3 regions of the Sphaerisporangium aureirubrum genome follow, and region 3 is predicted to be linked to each of the others. Evidence: riboswitches for the same ligand, from Rfam matches in the RefSeq annotation. Region 3 holds a riboswitch; each other region holds the start of a gene.
The links. A riboswitch is a leader RNA that binds a small molecule or an ion and turns the genes downstream of it on or off. The one in region 3 is predicted to bind cyclic di-AMP.
Positions count from the first base shown of each region.

Region 1: linked by a shared signal. The riboswitch ahead of ACFP1K_RS29580 (C40 family peptidase) and the one ahead of ACFP1K_RS05570 (CHAP domain-containing protein) in region 3 are both predicted to bind cyclic di-AMP.
Region 2: linked by a shared signal. The riboswitch ahead of ACFP1K_RS27325 (coiled-coil domain-containing protein) and the one ahead of ACFP1K_RS05570 (CHAP domain-containing protein) in region 3 are both predicted to bind cyclic di-AMP.

Region 1 is NZ_JBHSRF010000060.1:32,806-37,593, forward strand. It holds gene ACFP1K_RS29565 (hypothetical protein) at 1-504, opposite strand, end outside; gene ACFP1K_RS29570 (winged helix-turn-helix transcriptional regulator) at 619-1,101, shown strand; gene ACFP1K_RS29575 (SDR family oxidoreductase) at 1,192-1,878, shown strand; gene ACFP1K_RS29580 (C40 family peptidase) at 2,310-2,924, opposite strand; cyclic di-AMP (ydaO/yuaA leader) riboswitch at 2,947-3,105, opposite strand; gene ACFP1K_RS29585 (C40 family peptidase) at 3,584-4,531, opposite strand; gene ACFP1K_RS29590 (NYN domain-containing protein) at 4,781-4,788, opposite strand, start outside.
Region 2 is NZ_JBHSRF010000051.1:19,883-24,670, reverse strand. It holds gene ACFP1K_RS27330 (M50 family metallopeptidase) at 1-1,256, shown strand, start outside; gene ACFP1K_RS27325 (coiled-coil domain-containing protein) at 1,293-2,231, opposite strand; cyclic di-AMP (ydaO/yuaA leader) riboswitch at 2,266-2,403, opposite strand; gene galT (galactose-1-phosphate uridylyltransferase) at 2,477-3,547, opposite strand; gene ACFP1K_RS27315 (DeoR/GlpR family DNA-binding transcription regulator) at 3,544-4,362, opposite strand; gene ACFP1K_RS27310 (50S ribosomal protein bL37) at 4,522-4,596, shown strand; gene ACFP1K_RS27305 (TIGR03086 family metal-binding protein) at 4,613-4,788, opposite strand, start outside.
Region 3 is NZ_JBHSRF010000005.1:161,509-166,296, forward strand. It holds gene ACFP1K_RS05560 (carbohydrate ABC transporter permease) at 1-568, opposite strand, end outside; gene ACFP1K_RS05565 (ABC transporter substrate-binding protein) at 942-2,255, opposite strand; gene ACFP1K_RS05570 (CHAP domain-containing protein) at 2,714-3,394, opposite strand; cyclic di-AMP (ydaO/yuaA leader) riboswitch at 3,404-3,551, opposite strand; gene ACFP1K_RS05575 (hypothetical protein) at 3,878-4,788, shown strand, end outside.

The DNA of each region.
Region 1 (4,788 bases), on a different contig from region 3:
GTAGTCGGCGAAGCCCTCGATGAGCCACTTCGGGGTGCGGGCGTCGGTCGCGGCGCCGGTGGCGACGTGGGTCAGTTCGTGGGCCAGGACGACGTCCCGCCCTGCCTCGGTGAGGAGGGCGAAGGCGCGGGGCTCGACGATCACGTGGCCGGGGGCCGCCAGGGCCGCCATGCCGGCGACGGAGGCGGGGGCGGCCAGGGCCGCGGCGTCGGCGGTGGTGGCGGGGACGAGGATCACCGGGCGCACGGGGCCGGCGACGCGGGCGACGATGCGGGCGGCGCGGGCGGCGCGGCGGGCGATGTCCGTCAGGTCCAGGCCGTTCTCGGGGCGGCCCGCCACGACGGCCCCGCCGTTCCGTACGGTCCGGGCGCCGTGCCACAGGTCCGGCCGTCCGGCCGTCACCGCGGGACGGGACGACGCCGCGGAGGGACCGGGCGACCCCGGAGGCCCGGTCAGCGCGACCAGCAGCCCGGCCCCCACGGCCCACAGCCAGACGACGCGCATGGTGGCAATCTACCGTCTGCCCCCTGGCGGCAGCGTGAACGCCTGCCGGGAGGACGCTCGGCCGGGCTGAGTGTAAGTAGAGTAGTCAGGGTGGGGCTTCGAAAGGGATGAACGGTGAGCGACCTTCCCAAGGACTCGCAGGGGGCGGATGAGCCGGCGTGCTCGATCGAGCGGAGTCTGCAGGTGCTCGGGGAACGGTGGACGTTCCTGGTGCTGCGAGAGATCTTCGCCGGACGGCATCGGTTCGCGGAGATACGGGGGGCGCTGGGGATCGCGCCGAACCTGCTGAGCGCCCGGCTGAAGACGCTGGTCGAGGCCGGGGTCCTGCGGACCCGGGCGTACCAGGAGCCGGGGAGCAGGCACCGGGAGAGTTACCACCTCACGCGGGCGGGGCGGGACCTCCGGGTGGTGCTGGCCTCGTTGCAGCAGTGGGGCGACGTCCACCGGCCGCGGCCGGCCGGCCCGTCGATGCTGCGCAGGACGCGGGAGAACGCGCGAACCGTGTACGTCGGATTCGTGGACGGCGACGGCCGCGAGGTGCCCGACACGGATGTGCTCATGGTCCCCCCTTCGCCCGAATCGCCTCCTGAGTTGTAAAACTATATCCAGACCCCTACCCTGGGAACCGTTGCATTCATCGGCGTGGCCCGCCCCCGCACGGGCGGCCCGCAGTGAGGGGGACGGGACATGGACATCAAGGGAGCGGTGGCCGTCGTGACCGGGGCCAACCGGGGGATCGGGTACGCGTTCGCGCGGGCGTTGCTGGAGCACGGGGCCGCCAGGGTCTACGCGGGGGCGCGGGATCCCGGCAAGGTCACCGATCCGGATCTCATCCCGCTGCGGCTGGACGTCACCAGGCCGGACGAGGTGGCGGCGGCGGCCGTCACGGCGGGGGACGCCACCATCGTGATCAACAACGCGGGCGTAGGGGGAACGACGTCGAGGTTGCTGGAGGGGGACTTCGACGGCGCCCGCCAGGCCATGGAGGTCAACTACCTCGGCACCTGGGCCGTCGCCAGGGCGTTCGCCCCCGTGCTGGCCCGCAACGGCGGCGGGGCCCTGGTGAGCATGCTGTCGCTGGCGTCCTGGGCCGCGATGCCCGTGGCGCCGGGCTACGCGGCGTCCAAGGCCGCGCAGTGGTCGCTGACCGACTCGCTGCGCCAGGTCCTGCGCGAGCAGGGCACGCTGGTCGTCGGGGTGCACTCGGGGTTCGTGGACACCGATCTGAGCGCGTGGACCGACGCGCCCAAGATCAGCGCGGCGGACGTGGCCGAGCAGACGATGCTCGCCATCGCCGGCGACCTGTCCGAGGTGCTCGCCGACGAGCCCACCAGGCAGGTCAAGTCCGCGCTGTCGCGCCCCCTGAACGCCTGAGCCGCCCCGTCCGGGCACGGAAGAGCAAAAGGCAGGGCCCCGGCCACGTGGGGAGTGGCCGGGGCCCTGCCGGTTCAGGGGAGGTCCCCTGAAGGGGTACGCCCGGGATCCTGGAAGGGTTCATCCCGGGCACGGCCCGGACGGCACGCCCTCGCCCCGGAAGGGTTCACCCCCGCGCGGCCGGGACCGGGGCCCGATCTCCGGGGAGATTCGCGCCGGGCAGGACACCGGTGGTGTCCGTCCCGATCCCTTGGCGAGGGTTCACCCCGCGACAGGACGCGGACGACTTCCGTCCCGCCCCTTGGAGGCGCTCACCCCCGGCACGACACGGACGAGGTCTCGTACGGACGAGGTCCCGTCCCCCGGCCCCGGACGTGGTCCGTCCGGGGTCAGGGAGTACGTCCCAGGGCGCGCCTCAGGGTATTCCGAGGTCAGGCGCCCGGGCGGACGGCGCCCACGAAGCTGGCCTTACGGTACGAGCTCAGCTTGTTGATCTGGACGCGGGTGCCGCTGTGCGGGGAGTGGATCATCTTGCCGTGGCCGACGTACATGCCGACGTGCCCGAAGCCGGAGAAGAACATCAGGTCGCCCGGCTTGAGGTTCTTCCAGGAGACCTTCTTCTTGACGGCGCGGTACTGGCTGCCCGTGATGCGGGGCAGCTTCACGCCCGCCTTGCGCCACGAGTACATGACCAGCCCCGAGCAGTCGAAGGCGTTCGGGCCGCTGGCGCCCCAGCGGTAGGGGTCACCGACCTGCTTCTTGGCCACGGACACGGCGGTGCCCGCCTTGATCCGCTGCCGGGCGGCCTTGCTCAGTTTGGCCTTCTTGCCGGAGGTGCTCCCGGCGGAGGCCGGTGCGGCGCTCCTCGGCGCCGTGGGGGGAGCGGCAAGCGTGATGGGGGGCGTGATGACCTGCTCCGCGCCGGGTTCCGCCGTGGCGGCACCGGCCGTCGTCTGGATCGCCACAGCGCCGGCCGAAGCCGTCACGGTGAGGACGACACCCCCGAGGGAGAGGCGAGCGAAGCGCGACAGGCGGGGGTTGGACATGGTGCTGGACAGGATCGCTCCTCAGTTCTTCCACTTTCGCCTACCGGGTTAGCTGACGGATTCGGGCTTGGAAGTCGCCCTACAGCGGCAATAACCACTGATTCACCCCAGAGCCCGCTAAAGGGCCTATTGGGTCCCCGGTTCCGCGCTCCTTGCCGCACGGATTCGGCTGGTCAACGGCTTGTGCCATTTATGGCGGGACATACGAAGCCATTGACCTTATGGATGGGTGTGTGATTCCGGTCACCGCGGCGACCGGCCTTTCTCGCGACGGCATGGCGTGCTCGCCGCGGCCCAGAAGCTACACAGATCCCCAAGAACTGGCAAAGCCCAAGTGATATCTCTAGATCATAACGAGTGATCACAAAATGGAAAACGCCTGGTTAACTCCCACATCTACCGCCAAATGTGATTCGGCTCACACACGAGCCAACTCAGCCCTCCGTGAGTCCCACCAGTCACACGAGCCACAGGAGTTATCGATCTTGACGGGGAGCCACGAGCCGGCCCCTCACCTCGGGACGCCATAAAGTCCCGCCCCTAGCCACGGATTCGGGCGGGCAGGAAACACCGGGCGACTGAAACCGCTCAGGAATGCGCCGGACCGACGCGAGAACGCCAGGGGAAGGTCTCCCCCGCCACGACCCCTACGACGGCGCTCAGGGCCGTACGGCGGCGAAAATACCCCGGTAGGAGGACAGGGGGACGACCTTCACCACGTCGCCCGTGCGAGGGGCGTGGACCATCTGGCCGTTGCCGGCGTACATGCCGACGTGGCCGAGGCCGGAGGCGAACAGCAGGTCGCCGGGTTGCAGGGCGTTCAGGGAGACGCGCCGGGAGGCGCCCCAGGAGTACTGGCCGGCGGCGGTGCGGGGGAGGCTGACGCCGGCGGCGGCCCAGGACTTCTGGGTGAGGCCGGAGCAGTCCCAGGCGCCGGGGCCGGTGCCGCCGTAGCGGTACGGCTTGCCGATCTGGGCGTAGGCGAACTGGAGGGCGGTGCGGGCGTTGCCGGAGGCGGGGCCGTTGTACTTGACGCCGGCGCTGTTGGGGTTGCCCGCGTTGAAGGCGTTCAGCCTGCGCAGCAGGCGCTCCTGCTCGCCGACCAGCTTCTCGACGTCCTTCTTCTGCCCGCGAAGGTCCTCGAACAGCTTCAGCGCCTTGTCGTAGGCGCCCTTGGCCTTGTCCCGCTCGCCCTTGAGCGAGCTCATCGCGTCCTCGTACTCGGTCAGCGTCTGCGAGCGCCGCGCCGACATCTGGTCGATGGAGGCGAGGCCCGCCAGCAGCGCCTCGGGGTCGCCGGTGGTGACGAGGTTCGGCCAGGACAGCAGGTCGCCCGACTGGTAGCTGCTCACCGCGACCGACACCAGGCCGGCCCGCAGTTCGTCGGCCCGCTCGATCTGCTGCTTGAAGCGGCCGTTGACGGCGTTGTACTCCTTGCGGGCCTTCTTGTACTTCTCGCCGGCGTCGTTGTACTTGTCGACGACCTTGTCCGCCTGGGCGTCCAGCTTGGCGAGCCGCGCCTTGGTCTGGGCGATGGTGGGTTTCGGCTCGGCCACCGCCCCGGCCGCCTGGGTCACCAGTACCGCGGCGACGAGAACACCGGTCACCGGTACGCGTCCGAACCTCCGGACACCTCGCACGGCCACGGGGAACCCAGCCTCCTCAAGTGCGACAACTGTGACACCTGGGGCGTGATCCTACAGAAACGGTAAGGTCCGCTCTAGCTTTAGACCCGAAATGTTTTGGCCGGGCAACCCCAGTTCACACCCGTATCTGGGATTAAGGGGCGCCCCAGGAGCACCCCGCGGCCCACCGGGGCATCACCGGGGTTGTCAGAACCGCTGTCAGGAACGGAGTCAGGCCC
Region 2 (4,788 bases), on a different contig from region 3:
TGGCGTCGATTGCCCTGCACGAGATCGGCCACCTGGTCCCCGCCAAGTTCTTCGGGGTGAAGGTCACCCAGTACATGGTCGGTTTCGGGCCCACGCTGTGGTCCAAGCGGACCAAGGAAACCGAATACGGCGTGAAATGGATTCCGCTCGGCGGCTACATCCGCATGATCGGCCCGCTCCCGCCGCGCCCGCAGGATCAGGGCAAGCTGCGCAACCTCTCCACCGGCTACTGGCAGGGGCTCATCGAGAGCGCCAGGCAGGCGTCCCTGGAGGAGGTCAGGCCGGGTGACGAGGACCGCGTCCTGTACCGCAAGCCCTGGTGGCAGCGCCTGATCATCTTCGTGGGTGGCCCCGCGATGAACTTCGTGCTCGCCTTCGTGCTCTTCGCGGTCGTGCTGATGGGGTTCGGCATCCAGGTCGCCCAGCCGGTCGTGGCCGCCGTCTCCAAGTGCGTCATGACCGTCCAGGAGCAGCAGAAGGGCCAGGAGTGCACCTCCGCGCACGTCGCGTCCCCCGCCGCCGTGGCCGGCCTGCGGGCCAACGACAAGATCGTGGCCGTGGGCGGCACCCCGGTCACCAGCTGGGAGCAGGCCACCAAGCTGATCCGTCAGCACGGCGCCGGGCCGATCGCCGTCCAGGTCGAGCGGAACGGCACGCCGCTGACCCTCACCCCGACGCTCATCGCGCAGGACCGGCCCTCGGCGGACGACCCAGCCAAGATCGAGAAGAACGCCGGCTTCCTCGGTGTGAGCCCCGTGGTGGTCGTCGAACGTCAGAACCTCGGCTTCGTCGCCGGCACGATGTGGGACTTCACCGCCCGCACCGCCGCGTCGCTGGCCCGCTTCCCCGAGCGCATCGGCGGCGTCTGGGACGCCGCCTTCAGTGGCGCCAAGCGTGACATCAACAGCCCCGCCAGCATCGTCGGCGCGGGAAGGATCGGCGGCGAGATCGCCGCGTCCGCCGCCCCCCTGGACACCAAGATCATCTCGTTGATCCAGCTGCTCGCCTTGGTGAACCTCGCGATCGGCATGTTCAACCTGGTCCCGCTGCTGCCCCTGGACGGCGGCCAGATCGCCGGCGCCCTGTGGGAGGGCATCAAGCGCGCCTACGCCCGCCTGCGCCGCCGCCCGGCCCCCTCCTACGTCGACATCGCCAAGGCCCTGCCCCTGACCTACGCCGTGGTGGCCGTGCTCCTGGTCATGAGCACCCTGCTCATCTACGCCGACATCGTCAACCCGATCCGCCTGTCCGGCTGACCGGGCCCCATCTGACCGGCCCGTGCCCCGGGCCGGTCAGTACATCGAGATGTGCACGTGGTCGAAGTGGTTGGCAGTGACGCCGCCGCGGTCGGACATGGGGCGCCAGCCGGGGAAGCCCAGGTTGTAGATGCGCTGGCGGTAGATCACGTACTTGACGCCGAGCTTGCCGCCGTTCTTGATGATCCAGGCCGCGATCTCGTTGCCGAGGGCGGCGTCTCCGGCGGCGGGCAGCGCGCCGCCCGAGCTCAGCATGAAGTCGCAGGCGCGGCCGAGCGGGTGCTCGCCGCTGGTCTCCGCGCGGTAGCAGCCGACCGGGAAGCGCAGTGTGAAGTGGCTCCGCACCTCGGCGCGCATCAGCCGGGTGCGCGGGGTGATGTTGTCGCTCCCGGTGGGGAGTTCGGGCGCCCAGGCGCCGTTGGCCCGCTTGCCGGGGGCCGTGGGGATCAGCTTGTCCAGCTTGTCCTTGATCTCGTCGATCAGCTTCTCGGCGTCCTTGCGCTGCCCGGAGACCTCGGTCATGTCGTCCCGCAGCTCGGCGGTGAGCTTCTCGGCGTCGCCCGCGGCCTGCTTGCGGGTGTCGCGGGCGGAGGCGAACCCGCTCAGCCGGGCGCTCTGCTCGGCCTGGAGCTGCTCGAACATCGCGGCGCCGCCGTACCCGGGGGACATCAGCTCGCCCACCAGCCCGAGGCCGCCGGCCTGGTAGCGCAGTTGGGCGATGTCGCGCACTTGCGACTGGGCCAGGGCGTACGCCGCCTCGGCGGACTTCAGCCGGTCGCGCGCCGCCTTCTCGGCGGCCTTGGCCTTGCCGACGGCGACGCGCTTGGCGTTGTACTCGGCGATCAGCTTGTCGATCTTCTTGGTGAGCGACGCGAGCTGGGCCTTGAGTTCCTTCTCGGTGGGCTTGGGGGCGGCGGCTCCCGCCACCGCCTGGCCGGGCACCAGCCCGGCCATGAGCAGAACACACGCGGCCATGACCACGGAACCGCCGGTAGTGCGCGGCAGAGCCTTCTCCTCTCCATCCGCCGACCGGGTTAGCTGACGGGTTCGGGCCGGAGTCGCCCTACCACACGAGGTGGATTCACCCCAGAAACCACTGGGTCCCCGGTTCCCTGGCGAGGCGCCAGGGATTAGGCGTGACCGCCGTTACCGGCGGGAATGGATGGGATGCTAGTACTCTGCAGCGCCTTGTGGCGACTCATCGGACAAATTGGGCGAAACTAGGCATCCCTCAGCATCCGCGCGGCCTCCTCGGGCAGCACGTCGTTGACGAACGCCCCCATCGCCGACTCCGACCCCGCGAGGTACTTCAGCTTCTCCTTGGCCCGCCGGACGCTGAACAGCTCCAGGTGCAGGTACGCCAGATCGCGCCCCTCCCGCACCGGCGCCTGGTGCCAGGCCGCGACGTACGGCATCGGCACCCCGAACAGCCCGTCCAGCCGCCGTAGCACCCCGGTGTACAGGGTGCCGAACTCCGCCCGCTCCTCGGGCTCCAGGGCGTTCAGGTCGGGCACCCGGCGGTTCGGGTAGACGTGCACCTCGAACGGCCAGCGCGCCGCGGCGGGCACGAACGCCGTCCAGTGCTCGCCGGCCGCGACCACCCGCGTGCCCTCCGCCCGCTCGGCCGCCAGCACGTCCGCGAACAGGTCGCCGCCGGTGCGGTCCCGGTACCGCGCGGCGGAGCCGAGCATCTGCCGGGTGCGCGGGGTTAGGTAGGGATAGGCGTAGATCTGCCCGTGCGGGTGGGCCAGCGTGATGCCGATCTCGGCGCCGCGGTTCTCGAAGCAGAACACCTGCTCCACCCCGGGCAGCGCGGACAACTCGGCCGTGCGGTCCGCCCACGCCTGGAGCACCAGATCGACCTGCGCGGGGGAGAGGGCGGAGAACGACGAGTCGTGCCGGGAGGTGAAGCACACCACCTCGCACCGGCCCACGCCGGGCCGTACCTCGCTGAGCCCGCCCACCTGCTCGTACTCGCCCGGCACGAAACTGAAGGACGGGAAGCGGTTCTCGAAGACCGCGACGTCGTAGTCCGCGGCCGGGATCTCGGTGAGCCGCCCCGGCGCCGACGGGCACAGCGGGCACTGGTCGGCCGGGGGGAGGAAGGTGCGGCCCTGCCGGTGCCCGGCGACCGCCACCCACTCGTCCAGCAGCGGGTCGTAGCGCAGCTGCGACGACGGCGGGCGGGGCGGCAGGTCGCGGGTGTCGGGCGCGCCGCGGTCGGCGTCGTCCGCGCGGTCGAAATAGATGAGCTCGCGTCCGTCGGCCAGATGAGTGATCGTGCGTTTCATCCCCCGGCCACCTCGCTTTCCCTCTCGGTGCCGCCGCTCTCCGCGGGGTCGGCCAGGATGAGCGAGCAGTCCCGCTCGGCCAGGGCCTCGCGCGCCTCCTCCGGCAGGCCGGTGTCGCTGATCAGCACGTCGGCCTCCTCCAGCCTGGCGATCGTGCTGAAGCCCACCGTGCCCCACTTGGTGTGGTCGGCCAGCACGACCAGCCGCTGCGCCGCCGCGATCAGCTCGCGGTCGGTCTCGGCCTCCAGCAGGTTCGGGGTGCTGAACCCGGCCCGCGCGCTCATGCCGTGCACGCCGAGCATCAGTGTGTCGACGTTCAGTGTGCGCACCGCGCCCACCGCGACCGGCCCGACCAGCGCGTCGGAAGGGGTGCGCACCCCGCCGGTCAGCACGATGGTCTGGTCCGGCCGCCCGGCGTGGTGGAACACGTCGGCGACGCGGGGGGAGTTGGTGATGACGGTCAGCTCGGGCACGTCCACCAGGTGGTGCGCCAGCGTCCAGGTGGTGGTGCCCGCCGACAGCGCGACCGCCGTGCCCGGCCCCACCAGCTCGGCGGCCCGGCGGGCGATGGCCTCCTTCTCGGCCTGCTGGCGTACCGACTTGGCGGCGAAGCCGGGTTCCTCGGTCGAGCCGGACCCGACGGCGGTGGCGCCGCCGTGCACCTTCTCGACCAGGCCCCGCTCGGCCAGGACCTCCAGGTCGCGGCGGATGGTCATGTCCGACACCCCGAGGTCGCGCACCAGCTCCGCCACTCGGGCCGCGCCGTGCCTGCGCACGCGCCGCAGGATCGCCTGCTGCCGCTGCTGGGCCAGCATCGAGCCTCCTTTTCCACAGATTCCAGCAAATCATCCCATATTGCCAAGGGATCATTGTTGGAACCTGGTGGAATGGCCTTCTTTTCATGATCGAGGGTTGTGGGGGCAGGACGGCACGGGCATTGTTGGGGACGAGACCAAGGCGAAAGGTGATCCACGATGGGCAGACGTGCACGCAAGAGCCGGGCCCGCAAGAAGAAGAAGGCCAACCACGGCAGGCGTCCCGCGAGCTGACGCCCGCGCGCCGGGGTCAGCCGCAGCGGCCCCAGGCGGCCAGCAGCCGGGTCTGCGGATCGGCGTCCGCCGGGAGAGGCGGGCGCTCGCCGATCACGCCCGTCTGCCGGTAGGCCTCCTCGGTGCGCGCGAACCACTCGGCGCACAGCCGTACCAGCTCCGGATCCAGCCGCACCTCTGGGCCGATGGCCG
Region 3 (4,788 bases):
TGGCGATCGCGGTCCACGAGGACCACTTGGCGTTCTGCCAGTTGATGTTCTCCACGCCGAAGGAGCCGAGGATCCAGTTGATCATGCCGAAGTCGCGGCCGAACAGCTGGGTGAACACGATGGCGACCGCGACGACCGAGGTGACCAGGGGGATCAGCACGCCGAGGCGGAAGAAGAGACGCCCGCGCAGCCGCTTGTTCAGCGCGTTGGCGAGCATCAGGGCGAGGACCAGCTGCGGCACCGTGGCGAGGACGAAGATGCCGACGGTGTTGATGACGGCGTTCCAGAACGCCTCGTCGGTCAGCAGGCTGGTGTAGTTGGCGAGGCCGGTGAACTCGGCGTCACCGCCGGCCAGCTCGTAGTCGTGCAGCGACACCCACAACGTGAAGATGAGCGGGAACAGCCCGAAGATCGCGAAGAGGATGAAGTACGGCGAGATGAGAAAGTACGGGGTGGCTTTCAGGTCCAGGTTCGACAAGAAGCGGCGTGTCGGCCGGTTCTGATGGCGCCCCGGCCGGGGCCGCACCGGCGCCGGATCCGCCCGCTGCGTGTGTAGGTTGACGCTCATCGGAATTCCGGGGCGGGGATCCCTGGCTCACGGCCATGGGAGCGCGGCCCCTTTCTCCTTCGCTCGTGGGTGGCAGTCGGTGGCCCGTCCACCACGCCGCCGCGTCCGGTGGCGGCGTCGCGGGGCCGGAGACGTAGACGCTCGGCCGCTGCGGAAGGCCGTCTCGCCGGACGCGGCGTAAAACCGCGTGCGACCAGCCCTGTCACAGGGAGGTCTTCGGAGGTCGTCCGTGCGGAAAAGGTCAATGAAGTCGTCCTTTCGGCGGTCGGCGCGAAGGGCGGCAGCGCGTGTCCCGCTGCCGCCGCTCGCTCGACGGAAGGTCACCGGCCCGCTGGAGGGTCGCCACGGCGGGCCGGTGACGTCGATGGGAAGATCAGCCCGCCGCCTTCTGCCCGGCCTCGACGAACTTCTGCCAGGCCTGGTCGTAGGGCACCGCGCCCTGGTCCATGCCGATGACGACCTGCTCGACCGCGGCCTTCACCTGCGCGTGCTTCTCACCGAGGAAGGTCGGCTGGAGGCTCTTGATGGACGGGCCGAAGATCTCGCCGATCGGCGCGTTGTTGAAGTACTCGTTCTTGGCACTCTGCAGCTCAGGGTTGTCCTGGGCCGGGATCGTGCTCGGGAGGTTGCCGCCCTCCTTGAACGCCATCAGCTGAGCCTCGGGGCTGGTCAGGTAGCTGGCCAGCTCGGCGGCCTCCTTCGGGTGCTTGGACTGCTTGGGCACGGCCAGCCAGGAGCCGCCCCAGTTGCCGCCGCCACCGGGCACGGTCGCGACGTCCCACTTGCCCTTGAACTCGTCACCGGCGGTGCCGGAGACCACGCCGAGCATCCAGCCCGGGCAGCCGAGCGTCGCGAACTGCGACTTGACGAATCCGGTGTTCCACGGGTCGGTGAAGTTCTGCAGCTTGGCGGTGAGGCCCGCCTTGCTGATCTTCTGCGTGAAGTCGAACGCGGTCTTGACCGCGGGGTTCTTGTCGGCGATCAGCTGCTGGTTCTTGTCGAAGTAGGTGACGTTGCCGTTCTTGGCGGCCTCCTGCGACAACACCACGTTGTAGATGGTGTTGACGCTGTCGACGAACTTCGCGCCCTTGGCCTTGCCCTGGAACTGCTGGCCGACCTTGATGAAGTCGTCCCACGTCTTCCACAGCCCGGACACCTCGGCCCGGTCGGTGGGCAGGCCCGCCTTCTCGAACAGGTCGGTGCGGTAACAGATGCTCATGCCGCCGACGTCGGTGCCGAGGGCGAAGAGCTTGCCGTCGGCGTTGATGCCGTTCTCCCACTTCCACGCGGGGAAGTCGGCCTGGCGGCTCTGCACGCCGTACTGGCTGAGGTCGGTGAAGAACTGGGGACGGGCCTTGGCCAGACCCATGCCGCCCTCGTCGATGCCGACGACGTCGCCGGCACCGGTGCCCGACTGAAGCCACTGCAGCATCTGCGGCCAGTACACGTTCTCGAAGCTATCGGTCAGGTTGTTGTACTTGACCTGGACGTTCGGGTGTTCCGCGTTCCACTTCTCCACTGCGGCCTTGTAGCCGAAGTTGGTGCCTCCGCCGAAGGTCTGCAGAGTAAGGGTGATCTTCTCCGGCGCCGCTGACGACGCGCCGCCTCCTTCGCCGGAGCCTCCGCCGGACGAGCATGCGGCAGTGATGCCAAGCGCGACCGTCATCACCGATGCGACCGCGAGCATCCTGCCGCGGCGCATTGTGTTCATCATTCCGGACCCCTCTCAAGGTGGTTGCCCGATCATTGGGAGATGCATCGAGGGCCGGCCCCGACAGTCGGGCCCCGCGATGTGCTGGATCCCTCAGTCGTGAACCGCGGGTGGCATGGTCCCGCGGGCGAGATTTGGGAGCGCTCCCACGAAGGGTCCCCGACGGGCAACGCTGGCGTCAATATGCCGAAACCTAACTGTTACTCCTGAGGTTCCCAGAAGCATGGAATGTGATGATAAGCGGCAAAAAGGCCATTGCCGGTATTGGGAGCGCTCCCATCGCTACCGGCACAGTCCTCCGCAAAAGACAGACAAGAAGGTGCCGCCGCACGGCCGGTTGCGGGCTGGTTCGGCCGTGCGGCGGCGGGAAGGGCGGGCGTCCCTGGGAGTGGGTGATCTGGAACGCCCGCCCGGTTCGTGCGGGGGGTCCGCGGTCAGGCCGCCGCGTAACTCGGGTAGCCGTAGCCGGCCACCTGGTAGGTCGGGCGGGTGCGGATCTCGACCACGCCGTTCCCGGTGTTGCCCTCGACGGTCTTGATGGTGCCGTCACCGTTGTCCTGGACGACGAACCCGACGTGGTCGATGCCGTCGATGCCGCCGCCGTTCCAGTCGAAGAACACCACGGCGCCGGGCTTGGGTGCGGTGCCCCAGCGGCCCTGGGCCTCGAACCACTTGGCGTGCTGGACGGTGTAGGCGTCCTGGCCCATCGTGTCCTGGATGCCGAGCTGCTCGCCGACCCAGGAGACGAACATGTCGCACCACGCCGCGTTGGCGTAGTCCGAGATCTTGCCGGTGTCACGGGCGATGGTCTGCTGCGCCCGGGGGCTCGCCATGTACCATGCCTGGAACTTGGTGCCACCCCCCGCGCTGTCCTCGGAGATGCCGACCTGGGACTCGGCCAGGCGGAGCACCTGCTCGGCGGTGACCTTGCTCACCGAGCGAGGCTCGCCGTGCGCCTCGGCGGAGGCGACCTTGGCGATGGCGTCGGACGGCGGGCCGTCGGCGTGGGCGAGCGCGGTTCCGGTGACCACCTGGGCCATGACGAGGCCACCGAGGGCCAGCCCGATCACGCGATGTCGTGGGGCGTCCATGAGTCGCTGCGTGAACGTTGACAAAGGGAGAGCTCCTTCTTCCAAAGGCGCCTACCGGGTTAGCTGACGGGTTCGGGCCTGGAAGTCGCCCTACGGCGCGCCTGTGGGAACGGCGCTCCGATTCACCCCGGAAAGGTGGGTCCCCGGCTCCGCGTGGGAGCGGACTCGGCGTCCGGAGCGTGATGGCGGGAGATGGATCTCCGCGGCGGACCTGTCTCGCTCCGGCCTGCTCCCGGACCAGGAAGTTACCTGTTCAGGCGTTTCCTAGACCAGGAGTCCCCTCACAGTAATACATCGGACAAAGAGGCGCAAACAGGACAAACCACTTAGGCTGCTCCGGCCTGGAGACGGCAAACCTATGGGCCTCACCAGGGGCCCCGCGCCGCATGACCTTCGCCTGTTGTCCGCCGTTCACCGGACGTTACCCGCCGCGTAGGGTCGTGGCACTAGGTTGCCTACGTCGTGAACGTCTCATTACCCGGCGTGGAGAGGATCGGTCGAAGCCGCGTGCGGGAGCAGGGGTCGGCCGTCGCCTGGGTGGAGTCGCCCCTCCAGCTGCTCTGCGCGGTCGAGGCGAGGTACGCCGGAGTGGTGGGGCCCGGTCTCCAGGTGATGGCCAGGGCGAAGTTGCCGGGGCTGCGGGTGACCCGCAGGGAGCTGGCGTCCCTCGCGCTGCCCGAGGGCCTGCGCCTGGACACCGCCGAGGAGCGCATGCCCCGGCCGGGCCGCCGCGAGTCCTGGGTGCTCGGCGACGCCTTCTCCGGCCGCATGCAGCTCACCGCGCTCGGCTCCGTGCCGCGCCGCATGGTCGTGGTCGACGACGGCCTCGCCACCATCCGCCTGCTCGAACTGCTCACCGCCCGGCCGGGCACGCCCCTGCTGCGCGCCCGCGCCGACGCCACCTGGTCGCGCCGGGCCCTCGGCACCGCCGCCGCGCTGCGCCTGCGCGCCGCCGCCCGCGCCGGCAGGCTGACGATATTCACCGCGCTGCCCGTCCCCGCCGCGCTGGCCGCGTCGGTGCGGAGCCTCGGGGCCGAGCTGATCACCCACGACTTCGCCTGGCTGCGCTCCCAGCCCGCCGCCGCGCACCCCCGCCCGCCGGAGAGCACTGTCGTGCTCGGCACCTCGCTGGTGCGCAACGGGCTGATCCACCGGGATCGCTACTTCTCGTGGCTGTTCGCCCTGGAAGGCCCGGTGGCGTACTATCCGCACCGGCGGGAAGATCCCGGAGATCTCGCCGCGGTGCGCGACCATCCCGGGGTCACCGTGTACGACGGCGGAGCGCCGGTCGAGATGACCCTGCGTGACCTGCGGCCGGGCCAGCGCGTGCTCAGCCTGCCCTCCACCGCCGTGACCTCGCTGCGCGTGCTGCTGTCCGCGCGCGGCGTGCCGGTGGAGACCGTCGACGTCCCGGACGA